One region of the Bacillus sp. BSL6 genome, then DNA from elsewhere that is predicted to be linked to it. Evidence: riboswitches for the same ligand, from Rfam matches in the RefSeq annotation. Region 1 holds a riboswitch; each other region holds the start of a gene.
The links. A riboswitch is a leader RNA that binds a small molecule or an ion and turns the genes downstream of it on or off. The one in region 1 is predicted to bind S-adenosylmethionine.
Positions count from the first base shown of each region.

Region 2: another riboswitch for S-adenosylmethionine. It lies ahead of RCJ96_RS14590 (ECF-type riboflavin transporter substrate-binding protein); the one in region 1 lies ahead of mtnW (2,3-diketo-5-methylthiopentyl-1-phosphate enolase).
Region 3: another riboswitch for S-adenosylmethionine. It lies ahead of RCJ96_RS23255 (methionine ABC transporter ATP-binding protein); the one in region 1 lies ahead of mtnW (2,3-diketo-5-methylthiopentyl-1-phosphate enolase).

Region 1 is NZ_JAVGCW010000001.1:767,812-773,461, forward strand. It holds gene RCJ96_RS04320 (hypothetical protein) at 1-11, opposite strand, end outside; gene RCJ96_RS04325 (1,2-dihydroxy-3-keto-5-methylthiopentene dioxygenase) at 320-832, opposite strand; gene RCJ96_RS04330 (methylthioribulose 1-phosphate dehydratase) at 810-1,448, opposite strand; gene mtnX (2-hydroxy-3-keto-5-methylthiopentenyl-1-phosphate phosphatase) at 1,445-2,104, opposite strand; gene mtnW (2,3-diketo-5-methylthiopentyl-1-phosphate enolase) at 2,101-3,345, opposite strand; SAM riboswitch class I at 3,410-3,515, opposite strand; gene RCJ96_RS04345 (pyridoxal phosphate-dependent aminotransferase) at 3,580-4,758, opposite strand; gene RCJ96_RS04350 (carbon-nitrogen family hydrolase) at 4,773-5,636, shown strand.
Region 2 is NZ_JAVGCW010000004.1:106,290-111,939, reverse strand. It holds gene RCJ96_RS14600 (energy-coupling factor transporter transmembrane component T family protein) at 1-309, opposite strand, end outside; gene RCJ96_RS14595 (ABC transporter ATP-binding protein) at 302-2,002, opposite strand; gene RCJ96_RS14590 (ECF-type riboflavin transporter substrate-binding protein) at 2,013-2,561, opposite strand; SAM riboswitch class I at 2,701-2,816, opposite strand; gene RCJ96_RS14585 (aspartate/glutamate racemase family protein) at 2,970-3,650, shown strand; gene RCJ96_RS14580 (macrolide family glycosyltransferase) at 3,700-4,878, opposite strand; gene RCJ96_RS14575 (peptidoglycan D,D-transpeptidase FtsI family protein) at 5,216-5,650, opposite strand, start outside.
Region 3 is NZ_JAVGCW010000009.1:52,743-58,392, reverse strand. It holds gene RCJ96_RS23280 (arsenate reductase family protein) at 153-518, shown strand; gene gcvH (glycine cleavage system protein GcvH) at 560-943, shown strand; gene RCJ96_RS23270 (toprim domain-containing protein) at 1,648-1,992, shown strand; gene RCJ96_RS23265 (thioredoxin family protein) at 1,996-2,304, shown strand; gene RCJ96_RS23260 (hypothetical protein) at 2,459-2,803, shown strand; SAM riboswitch class I at 2,929-3,036, shown strand; gene RCJ96_RS23255 (methionine ABC transporter ATP-binding protein) at 3,336-4,361, shown strand; gene RCJ96_RS23250 (methionine ABC transporter permease) at 4,354-5,019, shown strand; gene metQ (methionine ABC transporter substrate-binding lipoprotein MetQ) at 5,043-5,650, shown strand, end outside.

The sequences.
Region 1 (5,650 bases):
AGTAAACTCATGATTATCCCCCTCTGTTTGCGATATTTTTTCCTTCTTAGTTAATTGTAGTATATCATATACAAAACAGAATTTTCAGAAAAAAGTCAAAAAAAGTTCAATAAATGTTCAAAAAATGTTAAGAAATACACTTGGAAAACAGAAGGATAAGATCGTTTTTGAAAGGAGGGACGCATATGTTTGAGAAAATAAAAAATCAGGCTTATTTCATTTTTTTTGAAATAAGCCTGCTCCATAGGAGGATGTATATATGTAGAGTGAATAAAAGGTTGGAAAAGGGGGTCCAAGACCTTTTATTCAACTAACTACCTTAATAGATTGGAACCCAACCTTCAGTTGTAACAAAAATACGAATAGCTACAACTTGACGATCATCTTGCAAGGTAAAATAATGTCTTGCATTTTCAGGAACAGATATGAGATCGCCTGGCTCAAGTTCAACGTCAAAGAATGTCCCATCTTTTCCTTCAATGGCAAAGATGCCATGACCACTAACAATAAAGCGAACTTCATCATCAGTATGATGGTGTTCTTTTTGGAAATTAATTAATAGTTCGTCAAGGTTAGGTGTGCTATTTGAAAGTGAAATTACATCATGTGCTTTATAACCTCGGCGTGCTGAAACATCAGCAATTTCTTTTGAAAACACAGCTAATATTTCAGCCTTGTTTTCATCTGTTAACGAATAATTTTCATTTAAATGAGGAGGAAGTTTAGAAATATTCCATTTCTCATATAAAACACCTTCCTCTTGTAGAAATTTAGATACTTCCACTTCATTTTCAATGCGAGTATTTACTTCATGAATACGAATTTGCGCCATTAGAAACGCCTCCTTGAATTGATAGTAGTTTTATATGAAATTGGAATAAAAACTCATAAGCTTCTAATCTTTTCTTTGCATCAAAGCTATCTCGGCCCCATACGGTAATACCATGGTTACGGATTAATACTGCCCCCGAATCTCCCTGTATATGCTTGCGGAAGTTTTCTCCAAGCGTTGGGATATGAGCGTGGTTTTCGATAATAGGAATGTGAATTGTTGCACCTTCTTCCCAAATATCGAGAGCTTTAATAATTTCTTGATTTTGAAGTGTGACAGCATCACTATATAAATTTGTGATGACATTGTTATCAGTTGTATGAACATGAAGGACGCACCCAGCATTCGTATTGTTATAAATATGTGTATGCAAGATTGTTTCTGCTGAGGGACGTAATTCAGTCTCTAATACGGGAATCCCTAGATGATCTACTAGTAGAAAGTCATCTGGAGTCGTTTTGGTTTTATCTTTACCACTTGCTGTAATGAGAAAAGTGAGTGGTTCATGACTAACCTTTATAGAAATATTACCACTCGTTGCTGGAAACCAATTTCGTGTTGTTAATTCTTTTTTTATCTCGCTTAAGTCATACCATTGACGAAAAAGTTGTTTCATAATTTCACCTCCAACAAATGTTTTAATTCAGTTTGAACATCGTGAAACGTTTCAAATGGTGTATAAGAAATATGATTTTCTTCGCATTTTGTAATAAGGAAATCACGAGCGAACACTTTATCCGCTTGTTTTGCAGCTTGTAAATCGGTAATTGAATCTCCAATTACAATATGGAAGTCATTCGTATCACTCAATTTACGGATGAGTGATGATTTACATAATCCGCAATGATTTTGACAAAGACGATCACAAGGATGAGGCCAATTCACCGTAATGTATTCATTTGAAAAATCTGTTTCATTACAGTAAATTTGCTCTTTTGGAATGAGTCCTTGTAAGAGTGGATAGACGAAGAAATCCATTCCACCTGATATAACATAAAAGGAAATATTGTTTTCATTTACAAATTGTATAAATTCATGAAAACCATTACGAATTTCAGCAGTCTCTATTAAAAAATGAATAATTTCATCGTGCAGATTAGTAGGTATGAATTGAAATAATTGAGAAACACCTTCTTGAATAGATAGCTCTTGTGATAAAATTCTATTCTTTACTTCTTCAGCTTCTGTTGGTGCGAATTTCTCCATAATGGACATAATGTTATCATTATTTGTAATCGTGCCATCGAAATCACAAAATACTTGAATACTCATAATTTCACCTCATGAGAGGGATTTCCCCATATTTGTAGTGCACTATGCAAATTTATATCATCTACTTCATGGAGTGGTTTATTTTGCAAAGTAGCATCAATGGCAGTACGGAAAGCTTTACCGCCGCCTTGCGCTCCATTTGGATGTCCATGTATCCCACCGCCAGCATTAATAACAACATCTTTACCGAAATCTCGTATAATAAAGGGAACGAAGCCAGGATGAATACCAGCAGACGGAACAGAAAAGCTCTTCTTGAAAAACACATCGTCTTCAGTTAAATATTTTGAGATAGCAAGAGCTTCCTCTTTTTCTAGCGCAACACTTCCGTATGGAGATGGGAATAATGAAAAATCAGCCCCAGCATAACGTAGCAGCTTTCCGAGTAATAATGGAGATGAAATTCCATATAACTTGGATGCTGAATAAGCGCCACTTACAGCAGGGTGTGCCATAATAGGAACTGGGATTTCATCATCTTCTGCAAGTGATTGTAGTACATCTAGTCCGTAAGCAAATACGTTAAATAATAAAATATCAGCTCCAGCTTGCACTGCACGTTTTGCATTTTCTTTTAAATCAAAAGTTCGTCCTGTTACATTTACGGCGTATAACGTTTTATGTCCGTACGTTTCATATACGGATTGTAAAACTTCTTTTCCAGATACAATGCGTTTCGTAAGTGGTGTTAATGCATTTTCAAATAATATTTCATCATCTTTTACGATATCTACACCACCAATTGCTTGATCGCGTAATTGCGTTTTTAAATACCCAATATTTCGTCCAATCATTCCTTTAAAAATACTCATTAAAAGGGGACGATCATGCACTTGTAAAAGATTTCGAATACCATCTATCCCGAATTTTGGACCAGGAAAATGTTTTTTTAACCCATCTGAAAAAGTTAAGTCAATTAATTTTACTTCGCCATCAAGTGATAGCTTTCCAAATGTAGTTGTCAAAATTGCTGGTAAATCTGGACTGAAGTTTAATAATGGATATTCGATTTTAATAATTCCGCGTTTTACTTTTTTACGTAAATACGAGTTGGTATGTTCATGCTCAGCTAATTCCTCAACATGAATGACGTTGCCTTTATGCTGCTTTAACTGTTCTTGCAATAAATGCGGCAAATGAGTCCAAGAGCCAATTGTTAAACCGAGTGCAATTTGCTCAGCTTTTTTTTCTAAGTTATGTGAATCATCATGGATTAAATATGTCGCTATAATTCCGCTCATTGTTATAACCTCCTAGTTAAATAAAAAAAACTCTCAGCTAAGGAGAGGTTTTTTTACAACCAGCTCCTTATCTGTCAGCGTAATGCTGCGAGAATTAGCACCGTGTCTACAATTGTAGATCGGTTGCCGGGTTTCGTCGGGCTCGTCCCTCCACCTGCTCTTGATAAGAAGTATTTAGAAATGTTTAAATTTTTAAGATAACTGAATTTTGTCAGATATTTTTCATGTTGTCAATTACTTTTTAAAAAAATTTAATTTATCAATTCGATTAATGGCTTCTCGTAATCTATCTTCTGTATGCAAGAGACCAACACGGACGTACCCTTCGCCATGTTCACCAAATCCAACACCAGGAGCAACTGCAACGTGTGCTTTTTCTAGTAAAATATTGGAAAATCTCTCAGAAGTATATCCTTTTGGAACGGGAAGCCATGCAAAGAATGACCCTGTTGGAATGCCTACATTCCAACCAATTGAATGACAAGCTGAAATAAGAGCGTTTCTTCGAGATTCGTAACTATTTACAAGGTCTATGACGCAAGACTGTGAACCTAATAGTGCTTCGCGGGCAGCATCTTGAATGGCACCAAAAATACTAACATACATATGATCTTGTAATAAGTTAATTGTTTCAATGACACTTTCATTCCCTACCGCAAAAGCGATGCGCCAGCCAGCCATATTGAAAGTTTTCGATAATGTGTAAATTTCGATTCCTGTATCTTTGGCACCATCTGCTTGTAAGAAACTAACAGGTTTTTGACCATCGAATCCAATCGCACCGTAAGCAAAATCATGAACGACTAATATATTATGTTTATTAGCAAAATGAATGGTTTCATCAAAGAAATCTTTTGATGCAGTAGCACCGGTCGGATTATTTGGATAGTTTAAAAACATTAATTTTGCACGCTCGGAAATAGAGTCATCGATTTTCGTATAATCTGGTAAAAAATTATTTTCTGCAATAAGCGGCATTGTTTCAAATTGTGCTTTCGCTAAAGCAACTCCTGATAAATAATCTGGATAGCCTGGATCGGGAACGAGAATCGTATCACCAGGGTTTGTAAAACAAACTGGTAATTCTACTAATCCAGCCTTTCCACCAAACAAAATAGCAACTTCAGTTTTTGGATTTACTACTACATCATATTCACGTTGATAGAATGTTGCCACGGCTTCTTTTAAACTTTCATGTCCGCGAAATGGCGGATATTTATGATGAATGGTCTTTTCTGCAGCATCTTGTAAAGCTTTTACGATATGCTGCGGTGTTGGTTGATCTGGATTACCTTGACCTAGATTAATAACATCGTGACCAGCTGCAACGACTTTATTAACTTTTGCAACAAGTGAAGCAAAAAATTGTGTTGGCAATGATGTTACTATCTCAGAAGGTTGAAATAATTTCATACTTTCCACCTCTTTTGAAAGTTGTTACAATTCTAGTGACAAATGATATAATCTTTCCAGTATTTTGTAAAGAAAAAAATGAGAATGGGGCTGAAAAAATGAAAGTCGCATGTATTCAAATGGATATTGTCTTTGGAGATGTAGAAAAAAATATTGAGAATGCTAAAAATAAAATAAGCGAAGCAATGAAGGAAAGACCAGATGTTATCGTCTTACCAGAACTATGGACAACAGGTTATGATTTAACGAGACTTTCTGAAATTGCAGATAGGGATGGATTGGAAACGAAAGAAAAGTTGATAGAATGGTCGAAACAATATGGTGTACATATTGTTGGTGGTTCTATAGCAAAGCAAACAGAACAAGGTGTTACAAATACAATGTATGTTGTAACGAATAAAGGAGAACTAGTTAATGAATATAGTAAAGTACATTTATTTCAGCTTATGGATGAACATAAATATTTAATCGCTGGAAATAGTACAGGTGAATTTAAGTTAGATGATGTAGAGTGTGCTGGCACAATTTGTTATGACATTCGTTTTCCAGAGTGGATGCGTGTTCATACTGCTAAAGGTGCAAAAGTTTTATTTGTTGTAGCTGAATGGCCATTAGTTCGTTTAGCACATTGGCGTTTGCTATTACAAGCAAGAGCGGTTGAAAATCAGTGTTATGTTGTTGCATGTAATAGGGCAGGAAAAGATCCAAATAATGAGTTTGCTGGTCATTCTTTAATTGTCGACCCTTGGGGCGAAGTTGTTGTAGAAGCGAATGAAAAAGAATCAATTTTATTTGGAGAGCTTACATTCGAGAAAATTGAAGAAGTACGTAAAGGAATTCCAGTTTTTGCAGATCGTCGTCCAGAATTATACAAATAAAATGTTGACAAGTG
Region 2 (5,650 bases), on a different contig from region 1:
GGTTTCGTATGTAATTGTTGCATATCCAATATACACAAATGAAGTATACGATCTCGTTAATTCCGATCCATGGGTTGGTGTAATAAATAAAATCATGACAGAATTTAATAAACTAAATGTAAATATAACACTAAAAACAATAAAAATTTTACGAAATGGAATTTTAGCAACTACAAGTCCGATACATCCAATGAAAAATAAAAATAACAATACGCGAAAATCAAAAAATAAAAAAATAAGTGTCATACAAAAAATAAATAACAACAATTTCACTGCCTCGTCCATGCGATGAAAATATGTATTATACACCTTCCTCCCTCCTAATATCATCAAAATAAAGTTTCATAAATCTTTCAGGATCTGCAATACCACTAAATTTAACGAGTTTAAATAAAGAACTCTCCTTTAAGTTCGCTCTTTTTAATGTTTCTGGATGCCCTAATACAGTAGACGCGGTATTATTCGCAATAATTCTCCCTTCGTGTAAAACTATCGCCCTGTCCGCATATTCCAATGCGAGATTCATATCGTGTGTGATGAAAATAAAAGACATTCCCTTTGCAGCTAGTTTTCTAATAAACGTCATAAATTGTTTATAATGATAATGATCTTGTCCGGCTGTGGGCTCATCTAAAATAATAAGTTTTGGATTTGTTGTTAGTACAGATGCAATCGTTAATCTCTTTTTTTGCCCATAACTTAACGCCTGAATTGGCCAATTTCGAAATGGATACAAACCACAAATTTTTAACGCTTCCTCCGCTCTAAACTTAATTTCTTCCTTTGAAACCTTTTTTAATTTTAATGTGAATGAAACCTCTTCTATAACAGTAGGTTGTGTAATCATATGATTTGGATTTTGCATGACATAAGATATAATCTCACCGCGTTTACGTATAGACCAAGAATTGATATTTACTCCATCAATTAAAATCCTGCCATTTTTTGTTTTGTTTATTCCTATAAGACTATGAGCTAATGTTGATTTTCCAGCTCCGTTATGGCCCAAAAGTGCTACAATTTCTCCTTCATATATGGATAAATTTACATTCTCTAATACTTTTTGTTTATTAGGATATGAAAATAATAAATTCTCTACTTTCAATAATTCTTTTTTTGTAGGAGTATCTTTACAAAAAGCTTTTTTCTCCATCCACTCTTTTATTACACCACTAATACTTTCCTTATGAAGATTTTCAAGTGGATATATTACGTCATTATTACTATCAAAATGTAATCTTTTTAATCCTTCTATGTACATAGGTTCTCTTAATCCGATTGAGGGTAATATATTTGACGCTAAAATCTCATCTGGTGTCCCTATCGCAACAATTTCCCCTTCCTCTATTAAAATGATCTTATCTAAATCCAGATTTAACATTTCTTCTATTCGATGTTCAATAATTACAATTGTTTTATTATATTGCTTATGTATATTTTTAATAAGTTCAATTGTATGTAAGCTGCTAGCTGGATCTAAATTTGCTAACGGTTCATCGAACAATAATATAGGAGCATTTGTTGTTAACAAACCCGCTAAAGAAACAGTTTGTTTTTGCCCTCCAGATAGTTCATGCGGACTTTGTTTATGAAAAGTATGCATCCCTACCTTTTTTAATGACTCCGAGACAATCTTTTTCATCTCATCCTGATTTACACATTCATTTTCTAAATAAAAGGCTACATCTTCTTCTACTGTAAGACCAATAAATTGTGCATCTTGATCTTGCAAAATTGTGCCTACATGTTTACTCAGTTCAAAAACACTCTTTTTCCTCGGATCTTTTCCAGCAATTAAAATATTACCAGTACTAGTCCCTTCATAAGAAAATGGGATTAGCCCATTCATACAATGAGCTAACGTTGATTTCCCTGAACCACTTCGTCCAGCAATTAGCACTTTTTCTCCAGGATATATATGAAATGTAATGTCTTTAACAGTAGGCTGCGCTGCATGCTTATATTGAAAGTTGAATTGTTCAAAAGAAATAATTGGTTGCATTTTAATATCCCTACTTTTCAATTTTTAAATGTGTATGTTTCTTATTCGATTTAGCTAGGCCTATTGTAATTGGCAATCCAAGAACTAAAAATACAATAACGTCAGCAATTGTTGCACCTAACATTTGTATAACAATTTTGTCAAACGGTTCTCCCATCACAATAATATCGAATGCCCCAGCAAATATAATAGCAATGACAATTCCAATTAAGCCAGTAATGGCTAAATAAGAAATATCCCCCTTATTATATGTCCCGTTTTTCACACTAAAGCCAACTCTTTTTTGAATGAACCCCATTGCAAAGCCAATAATGCCTGAACTAATAACCCATCCCCACCAAATACCCCAACCAGCGATTGTGTCTGTTAAGGTATGACCGATAAGTCCTATTAACAGTCCTGCCACTGGACCAAATAACGCTCCAAAAACGGTTAAAATAGCTAATGCAGGTTTAATAAATGTATTTGGTGCAATAGTAAATCCCCAAAGTCCTAATATCCCGTATAATGCGGATCCAATTCCGATTGCTACTACTAATTTTGTTGATAATTTGTTCATTACAATTCCCCTCTCTTAATAGTCAACTTTTATTACTCTATATTTATTTTGAAAATGAATTATGCATCGACACTCCCTTTCTATACAACAAAAAATGACCTCTTACATAAGAGGCCATTTTCTTTCACGTTCAAGAATCCTCTTATCTTCCAAAAAACACAACGTGTTCTCTGCGGAATTAGCACCTTCCTATACATTGACATAGGGGTTGCTGAGGTTTCATAGGGCCGTTCCCTCCACCTCTCTGGATAAGTATTAATTTGTAATTCGTATTATGGCATTAAGAAGTATAAATTTCAACACTTTTCTAATTATTTTTATTTTTTGTTCAACAGTACATTTAAATCATTGTATTCTTATCGGAATTATGAAATAATGAATTTAAAATAGTTACGGGAGGAATGTACGATGAAAGTAATCGGTTTAATTGGCGGACTAAGTTGGGAATCTACATCATTATATTATAAACATATTAATACACTTACACTCTCTCAATATGACCAAAATGCAAAGCTTGTTTTATATAGCATGGACTTTGGTGAAGTAACTACTTTATTACAAAATCATCAATATGAAGAAGTGAAAAACGAATTAGTCACAGTTGCAAAAAAAGTTGAAAAATCTGGAGCTGACTGTTTATTAATGTGTTCTAATACTGTCCATTTATTTGCTGAAGAAGTAGAAAGTGCAATATCCATCCCGCTTCTTCATATTGGTGATGTAAGTGCTAAAGAAATGGTAGAACAGAATATTAAGCGTATCGGACTATTGGGTACGAAACAAACGATGGAACAAGACTTCTATAAATCACGTCTAGCAAACTATAACATTGAGACAATCATCCCAAATGAAGAGGACAGAAATTTTATTCATCATGTAATTTTAAATGAATTAAGTAAAGGGATTATTTCAGAAACATCAAAAGAAAAGCTATTACAAATTACAAAATCATTAATTCAAAATGGCGCAGAAGGTATACTACTAGGTTGCACCGAAATACCGTTGCTCATTTCCCAAAACGACCTTACTGTTCCTGTTTTTGATACTGCTTTTTTACATGCAAATACTGCTGTGCAGTTTGCGGGATAATAATATAAAAGCATAAAGGTGCCGCCTCTATGCTTTTATATTACTCACACTATTTATTTAAAAGAGATGTAATCACTGTGATTGCTTCATTTGAACCACCACAATCTAAAAAACTATCTTTCAGTTTTCGTATTCCATGCTTATACTTTTCATTTGAAAGAACATCGGTTACCGCTTCTTTTAACGTTTGCACATTAACATTCTCTTTCAATAACCGATGCGCCGCTTCAAGCTCAGTTAATCTTTGTGCTATCATTGGCTGGTCTTTATCGTGTGGAATGATGACAAATGGGACATTAAAATGAATAGCATCGTGTACACTGTTCATACCTCCATGTGTAATAAAAACATCTGCTTCACTTAATACTTCTGATTGAGGTACGTATGGAGCAATTATAAAATTGTTTGGCGCTTCCTTAATTTTAGAACGGTCATTTCTATCGCCAATTGCCATTACAACTAATCCATTAAAATCTGAGAAAGCATCAATACATGCATTAAAGAATGGTTCGATTCCTTCAAGCAGTGTTCCCATTGAAATATAAATAACTTTCTTATCTTTAAGCAATTCAAGTGGAAACTCTACATTTGTTTTACGCTTTGAAATACTTGGTCCAATAAAAATATTATTTTCTCCAAACAAATCGCTATTAGGTTGAAAATAGCGACTTGTGTACACAAGAGTAATATCTCCCTTGTTATGCATAAATTGAAGATTGTTTTTAGGCTTTACTCCAAATTCATGTTCCATTCGATATAGTAACTGTTCAGAAATTTCATCAGGTTGGAATGGTATTTCTGCATTAGGATGAAAAGGTAAAATCTCCAAAAATTCAGTAGGAATTAAAAATATAGGAGAAGAAACTATGCCTGGAATTTGTAAATACTCCTTTACTAACTCTCCAGCACCAAATATATCATAAATTACGAAATCAAAATTAATGCTTTCACATAATTGTTTCGTAATTTCTAATATATATAAAGAAGTTTGAACATGTACATGAAAGAAAGAGTTCAATCCATATGAAGTTTCAGTATCAATAGAAATATCCTTTAATAAATCTGGATGAGTATATACAGTAGCTCCCAAATCTTCAATTCTGCCTTTAAAGTGTTCTGTTGTAATATAGTGTACGTGATCCCCCCGTTCAGTAAAGGCTTTGACTAAACTTAATGTCGGGTTTACATGTCCCTCTGCTGGAAAATTAACCATTAAAATATTTCTCACTTCTTTCTCACTCCCTTACATTTCAACGCTCTTGATAATCATACTGTAATGATTACGGTCAATCTTCCCCTAATAGTCCTAATATACTTGCTACTTTAGATTGATAAATAATTGTCAGTTATTTAATTAAAAAAGGCATCTACATAAGTAGATGCCTAACCGTGATAAGGAGTGTTCTGTGAGGTTAGAATAAGCTTTTCAGCTTGTCCTATGCTATCAATATATGATTTTTTTTATAAAACGTGAACAATTGATAGAATGATTTTACCTTTCTATCACCCATTTTGAATCTATCCCTAAATTAAACGACTCTAGTTTCTATATTATTTCATATGTTTTAACTTTCTTGAGAGCTATCTATTTGTAAAGTTTCTCCATTCAATCTCTTATTTTTCAATTCAAAATAAGCATCTAAAACTTCTTTTCCAATATCAGAGTTAATACCAGATTTATCATTCATAACCCACGGCACAACTACAGAGAATGCTACTTCTGGATTATCATATGGCGCATACCCTGCTAACGTTAAGTTATAACATTCTCTTCTCTCGCCCTTTTCATTTCTTCCAATATCACTTTCTCCACCGTAAACTGTCTGTGCTGTTCCTGTTTTACCTGCTGGTTTATAAGATGCTTTTTGGAACGCCCTTACTCCTGTTCCATCTCCCTCTTGGAATACCTTTCTAAATCCTTCTTTTACTTGCTTTATATATTCCTCTTTCATATCAACTTTATTTAAAACAATTGGTTCTACTGCATGCACAACTTTACC
Region 3 (5,650 bases), on a different contig from region 1:
TTTTCTTAACAAATGGCGGAAAAATAAGAAAAATTTGCAGGATTATTAAAAATTATCACGAAATAAGTAAAAGTTTAGCGAATAATCGTTTGAAATAATAAAACGTTTTCTATATGATAAAGGTAAAGGTTAGTAAAAAAGTAGGTGAATTTATGACAGTAACATTTTATTCATATCCAAAGTGTGGCACATGTCAAAAAGCAAAGAAATGGTTTGAGGCAAACGATGTAGCATATGAGATGATTCATATTGTTGAAAATCCACCATCAAAAGAAGATTTACGTAATTTACATGAAAAAAGTGAATTACCATTAAAAAAATTCTTTAATACAAGTGGAATGCGTTACCGTGAACTTGGTCTGAAAGATAAGTTAAAAGATGCAAGTGAAGACGAAATGTACGAGCTTTTAGCATCTGATGGCATGTTGATTAAACGTCCAATTGTAACAGATGGAACGAAGGTAACACTTGGTTTTAACGAAGAGCAGTTTGAAAGTGTGTGGAAAAAGTACCAATAAGGTATTTTTACATAATTAATACATTCACTGGAGGTACAGTCATGAGCATTCCAAATAATTTACGTTACTCTGAAGAACACGAATGGGTAAAAACTGAAGGTAATGAAGTTGTTATCGGTATTACTCACTTTGCACAAAGTGAGCTAGGCGATATCGTATTCGTTGAACTTCCTGAAGTAGGTGCAACAATCGAAGCTGACGAGCCATTCGGAAGCGTAGAATCTGTTAAAACAGTTTCTGAATTATACGCACCTGTAAGCGGTAAAGTTGTAGCAGTAAACGAAGAATTAAGTGACCAACCAGAACTTGTTAACGAATCTCCATACGAGGGTGCATGGATGGTTAAAGTTGAACTTTCTGATGCAAGCCAAGTTGAAAAGTTATTAACTGCTGAAAAATATGCAGAAATGACAAACCAAGACTAATTATAGTCGAATGAAGGACAGCCTTTGTGCTGTCCTTTTTTATTTTATGTAAAATAATGAACGTAGAATCATATACTAATTATCGTGTGGAAGAACGTTTTTTGAAAAAAATTTTTGTTTTTTTATTGTCTAGCTCCAGTGGCTAGATTGTTCGGTGGCTGCACTTCTTCCTGCAAGGCAAAAGGCGCCTCTAGTTCAGGGGTTCGGGTGTCCTCCTGTTCTGAACGAGCGCTTGCACTTTTCATTGTCCAGCTCCACCTCCTAGCCCTTCATGTCTAAGAACCTTCCGCACGAGAAGACAAAAAGCGTCTTCTGTGCGAAAGAACCTTAGCCAACAGGGCTAAGCAGTCGGTTCCGCTTTTCTTTATGATCCAGCTCCAGCGGCTAGATTGTTCGGTGGCTGCACTTCTTCCTGCAAGGCAAAAATCGCCTTTGCGTCAGAAGCTCCATCCCTCTCACAATCTAAACGAGCCGTTTGCGCTTTTTATTATGATCCAGCTCCAGCGGCTAGAACAGTCGGTCATTTCACTCCTTCACTTGAGGCAAAAGGCGCCTCTAGTTCAGGAGTTCCAATGCCCTTCTGTTCTGAACGAGCCGCTTGCGCTTTTCTTTTGCAAAAATAAACAGGAAACAACATGAAAATAACGAATATACTATATACTAAGTTAAAGGTTGTATAGTATATGGTGATCGGGTGATGACATATGATTTATGTAGAAAAAGTCATTATTGTAGAAGGTACATCAGATAGAAGAAAGATTGAATCTATTATTCGGGAACCAGTGGAAATTGTTTGTACAAATGGTACAATTGGTTTGTCGAAAATGGATGAGCTCGTTGATCAGTTTTTTGATAAGGAAGTGTATGTGCTAGTGGATGCTGATGATGCTGGAGAAAAGTTAAGGAAACAGTTTCGAAAAGAATTTCCGCAAGCAGAGCATATTTATATTGATCGCTCGTACCGGGAAGTGGCAACAGCGCCATCTTCACACTTAGCAAATGTATTATGGGGAGCTGACATTGACGTTTATACAGAATATTTACGGTAAGGAATGATAGAAGTGATTGATTGGACAGGAGCCGAAGCTACAGCCCTAATAGAGAACGAAGAAAAAACAGTGTTATATGTATATACTCCAATGTGTGGAACATGCCAATTAGCAAAAAAGATGTTAACAGTCGTTGAGATGACAATTGAAGATTTGAAAATTGGGATGTTAGATTTAAATTATGCTCCGCATTTCGCGAAAGAGTATGGAATTGAAAGTGTACCGTGTTTACTTGTTTTTGAAAATGGGACACTGATAAAGAAGATATATGCATTTCATTCGGTTGAATATTTATATACGGAATTAAAGTAGGCGGCAAAGTTTTTGCCGCCTCGACATATTTCTTGGGAAATATGTCGAGATGCAGGGTGGTTACAGTATTTGTCGAGCGAAAGTAACAGGATTGCTCTTTAGTAAGAGGGAATGGTATGTGTAATAGAAAGTGATATGAAGGATGTGATTTAGAGTGAAATTATATTCTTTGCTTCAGTCATTTGTAAATTACGCTAATGGTCAATATCATTTAGAGCCGCTTTTAAGACAAGGAGAAAAAACTGTTAATTTCCGCTTTGGGGATGAAAGTTGTTCGTTACAAATTTCAAAAGATTATATAGAGTTGCTACATGAGGAAAGAGGAACGGAGCAAATCGTTTGTGTAGATGAAGAAGATGTAAAACAATTGGTGAATGGCAATGTACGATTGCAAACGTTAATGAACGATGGACGTATACAATATTCGGGAACGTATCGAACGATGTTATTAATTGAATCGATGTTTCATATATGTAAACCGATGTCAGTAGGTGCTTAAAATTCTGAAGTTTCGTTTTTTACGAAAATTTCTGTTGACATGGTGTGTGGATATTGATACAATTCAATTCATAAAATATAGACAATTTCATAAATTACAAATCAGACGAAAATGTAATCTGATTTCTCTTATCAAGAGAGGTGGAGGGACTGTGCCCTGTGAAGCCCGGCAACCGTCAACTTATGTTGAAATGGTGCCAATTCCTGCAAAGCAAATGCTTTGAGAGATGAGAGAGAGGGATAATGTTGTTATATACGCATATAAACCTTTCTGCTTCTCTAAAGCGGAAAGGTTTTTTTGTTGTTTGAATGTGGAGGACATTCAAATAATAAAAGTAATGATAACGGTGGGCTATACGCATCAAAAATAAAAAATTGCGGAGTCGATCAAAAATCTAGCTCCAGCGGCTAGAACAGTCGGTCGTTTCATCCCTTCCTATGAGGCAAAAAGCGCCTCTACGTCTGGGATTTGGGCGCCCTCTTGTTCTAAGCGAGCCGCTTACGCTTTTTATTAAAAAAAGGGGTGATACACCATGATTCTATTAGAAAATGTAAAGAAAATATATAAAGCAAAAAGCGGTGATGTCACTGCTGTAGATAATGCCAATTTAAAAATAGATAAAGGTGAAATATTTGGTGTTATCGGATATAGTGGCGCTGGAAAAAGTTCTTTAATTCGATTATTCAATCAGTTGGAGAAACCAACTTCTGGCCAAATTACAATCGCAAATCGTGTCATTTCAGCCATTACAGGAAGCGAGCTTCGTAAGGCAAGGCAAGAAATCGGAATGATCTTTCAGCACTTCAACTTACTTTGGTCACGAACTGTACGTGAAAATATCGAGTTCCCACTTGAAATTGCAGGTGTTGATAAAGCGAAGAGAAGGAAACGCGTTGATGAGTTAATTCATCTTGTTGGATTAGAAGGAAGAGGTGACGCGTATCCATCTCAGCTGAGCGGAGGACAAAAGCAACGTGTTGGAATTGCAAGAGCGTTAGCTAATAATCCACAAGTACTTTTATGTGATGAAGCAACGTCAGCTCTTGATCCAGAAACGACAGATCAAATTTTAGATTTACTATTAGATATTAATAAACGTCTCGGCTTAACAATTGTACTTATTACACATGAGATGCACGTAATTCGAAAGATTTGTAATCGCGTTGCGGTAATGGAGAAAGGAAAGATTGTAGAAACAGGTCCAGTACTTGATGTGTTCCGTAATCCAAAGCAGGACATTACAAAACGATTTGTACAGCAGTTAACGGATTCTGAAGATACAAATGAAACGATTGAAAGTTTAATTGAGAAATATCCAGATGGTAAAGTAGTTCGTTTGCAGTTTATCGGTGAAGCTGTAGAAAGACCAGTGCTTCAAAGATTAATGCAGCGCAGTGATATAGAAGTTAGCATTTTGCAAGGCAATATCGCACAAACGAATAACGGTTCTTACGGTAGTTTAGTTGTTCATTTAAATGGTGAGGAAACAGCGATTCAGCAAGCAATAGAGGGAATACATCAAGATCAAGTAGAGCTGGAGGTGATTGCACATGGATAAGTTACTCACGAATGTTGATTGGAATCAAATGTTAGAAGCAACTGGTGAAACGTTATATATGACGGCAATCGCAGCTCTTGCCACATTTATTTTAGGACTCATTTTAGGATTGTTACTCTTTATGACAGCGAAAGATAATTTATGGGAAAACAAAGCGGTTAATACGGCGATTGGAGCGTTCGTAAACATTTTCCGCTCGATACCGTTCATTATTTTAATCATTTTATTAATCCCATTTACAAAGATTCTGCTTGGAACAATTCTTGGAGCGAGCGCTGCACTTCCAGCTTTAATTATTGGAGCAGCACCGTTTTACGCAAGAATGGTTGAAATTGCACTTCGCGAAATTGATAAAGGTGTAATTGAAGCTTCAAAAGCGATGGGAGCAAAAACAAGTACAATTATTTTAAAAGTATTGATTCCAGAATCGTTACCAGCATTAGTATCTGGTATTACGGTTACGACAATTGCGTTAGTAGGCTATACAGCAATGGCGGGAGTTGTTGGTGCTGGTGGTCTTGGAACACTTGCTTATTTAGAAGGATTCCAACGAGGGAATAACGATGTAACAATCGTTGCGACAATTTGTGTATTACTAGTTGTATTTTTCATTCAGTGGATTGGTGATCGTGTAACGACTCGAATAGATAAACGATAATAAAAAACGGGAGGATGTTTCAAATGAAAAAATTATTACTGACAGCACTTATTTCAACTTCAATTTTTGGGTTAGCTGCTTGTGGCGGGAAAGATAACGATGAAAAGAAACTAGTTGTTGGTGCTTCTAACGTACCGCACGCTGAAATTTTAGAAAAGGCAAAACCGTTACTTGAGAAAAAAGGAATTGAATTAGAAGTGAAAAAATTCCAAGATTACGTATTACCAAATAAATCGTTAGCGGATAAGGATTTAGATGCAAACTACTTCCAGCATATTCCGTATTTAGAAAAAGAAATGAAAGATAAAAAATATGATTTTGAAGTAGCAGGAAAAATTCATTTAGAACCGATTGGTGTATATTCTCAAAAATATAAGAGCTTAAAAGAACTTCCAGACGGAGCGACAATTATTATGAGTAATTCAGTTGCTGATCATGGACGTGGTTTAGCAATTTTACAAAAAGAAGGCATTTTAAAAATTAAAGATGGGGTGGATCCAGTTAAAGCAACTCCAAAAGATATCGCAGATAATCCGAAAAACTTAAAATTTAAAACGGATATTGAGCCTGGTTTATTACCACAGGTGTATAACAATAAAGAAGGCGACGCGGTTTTAATTAACTCGAACTA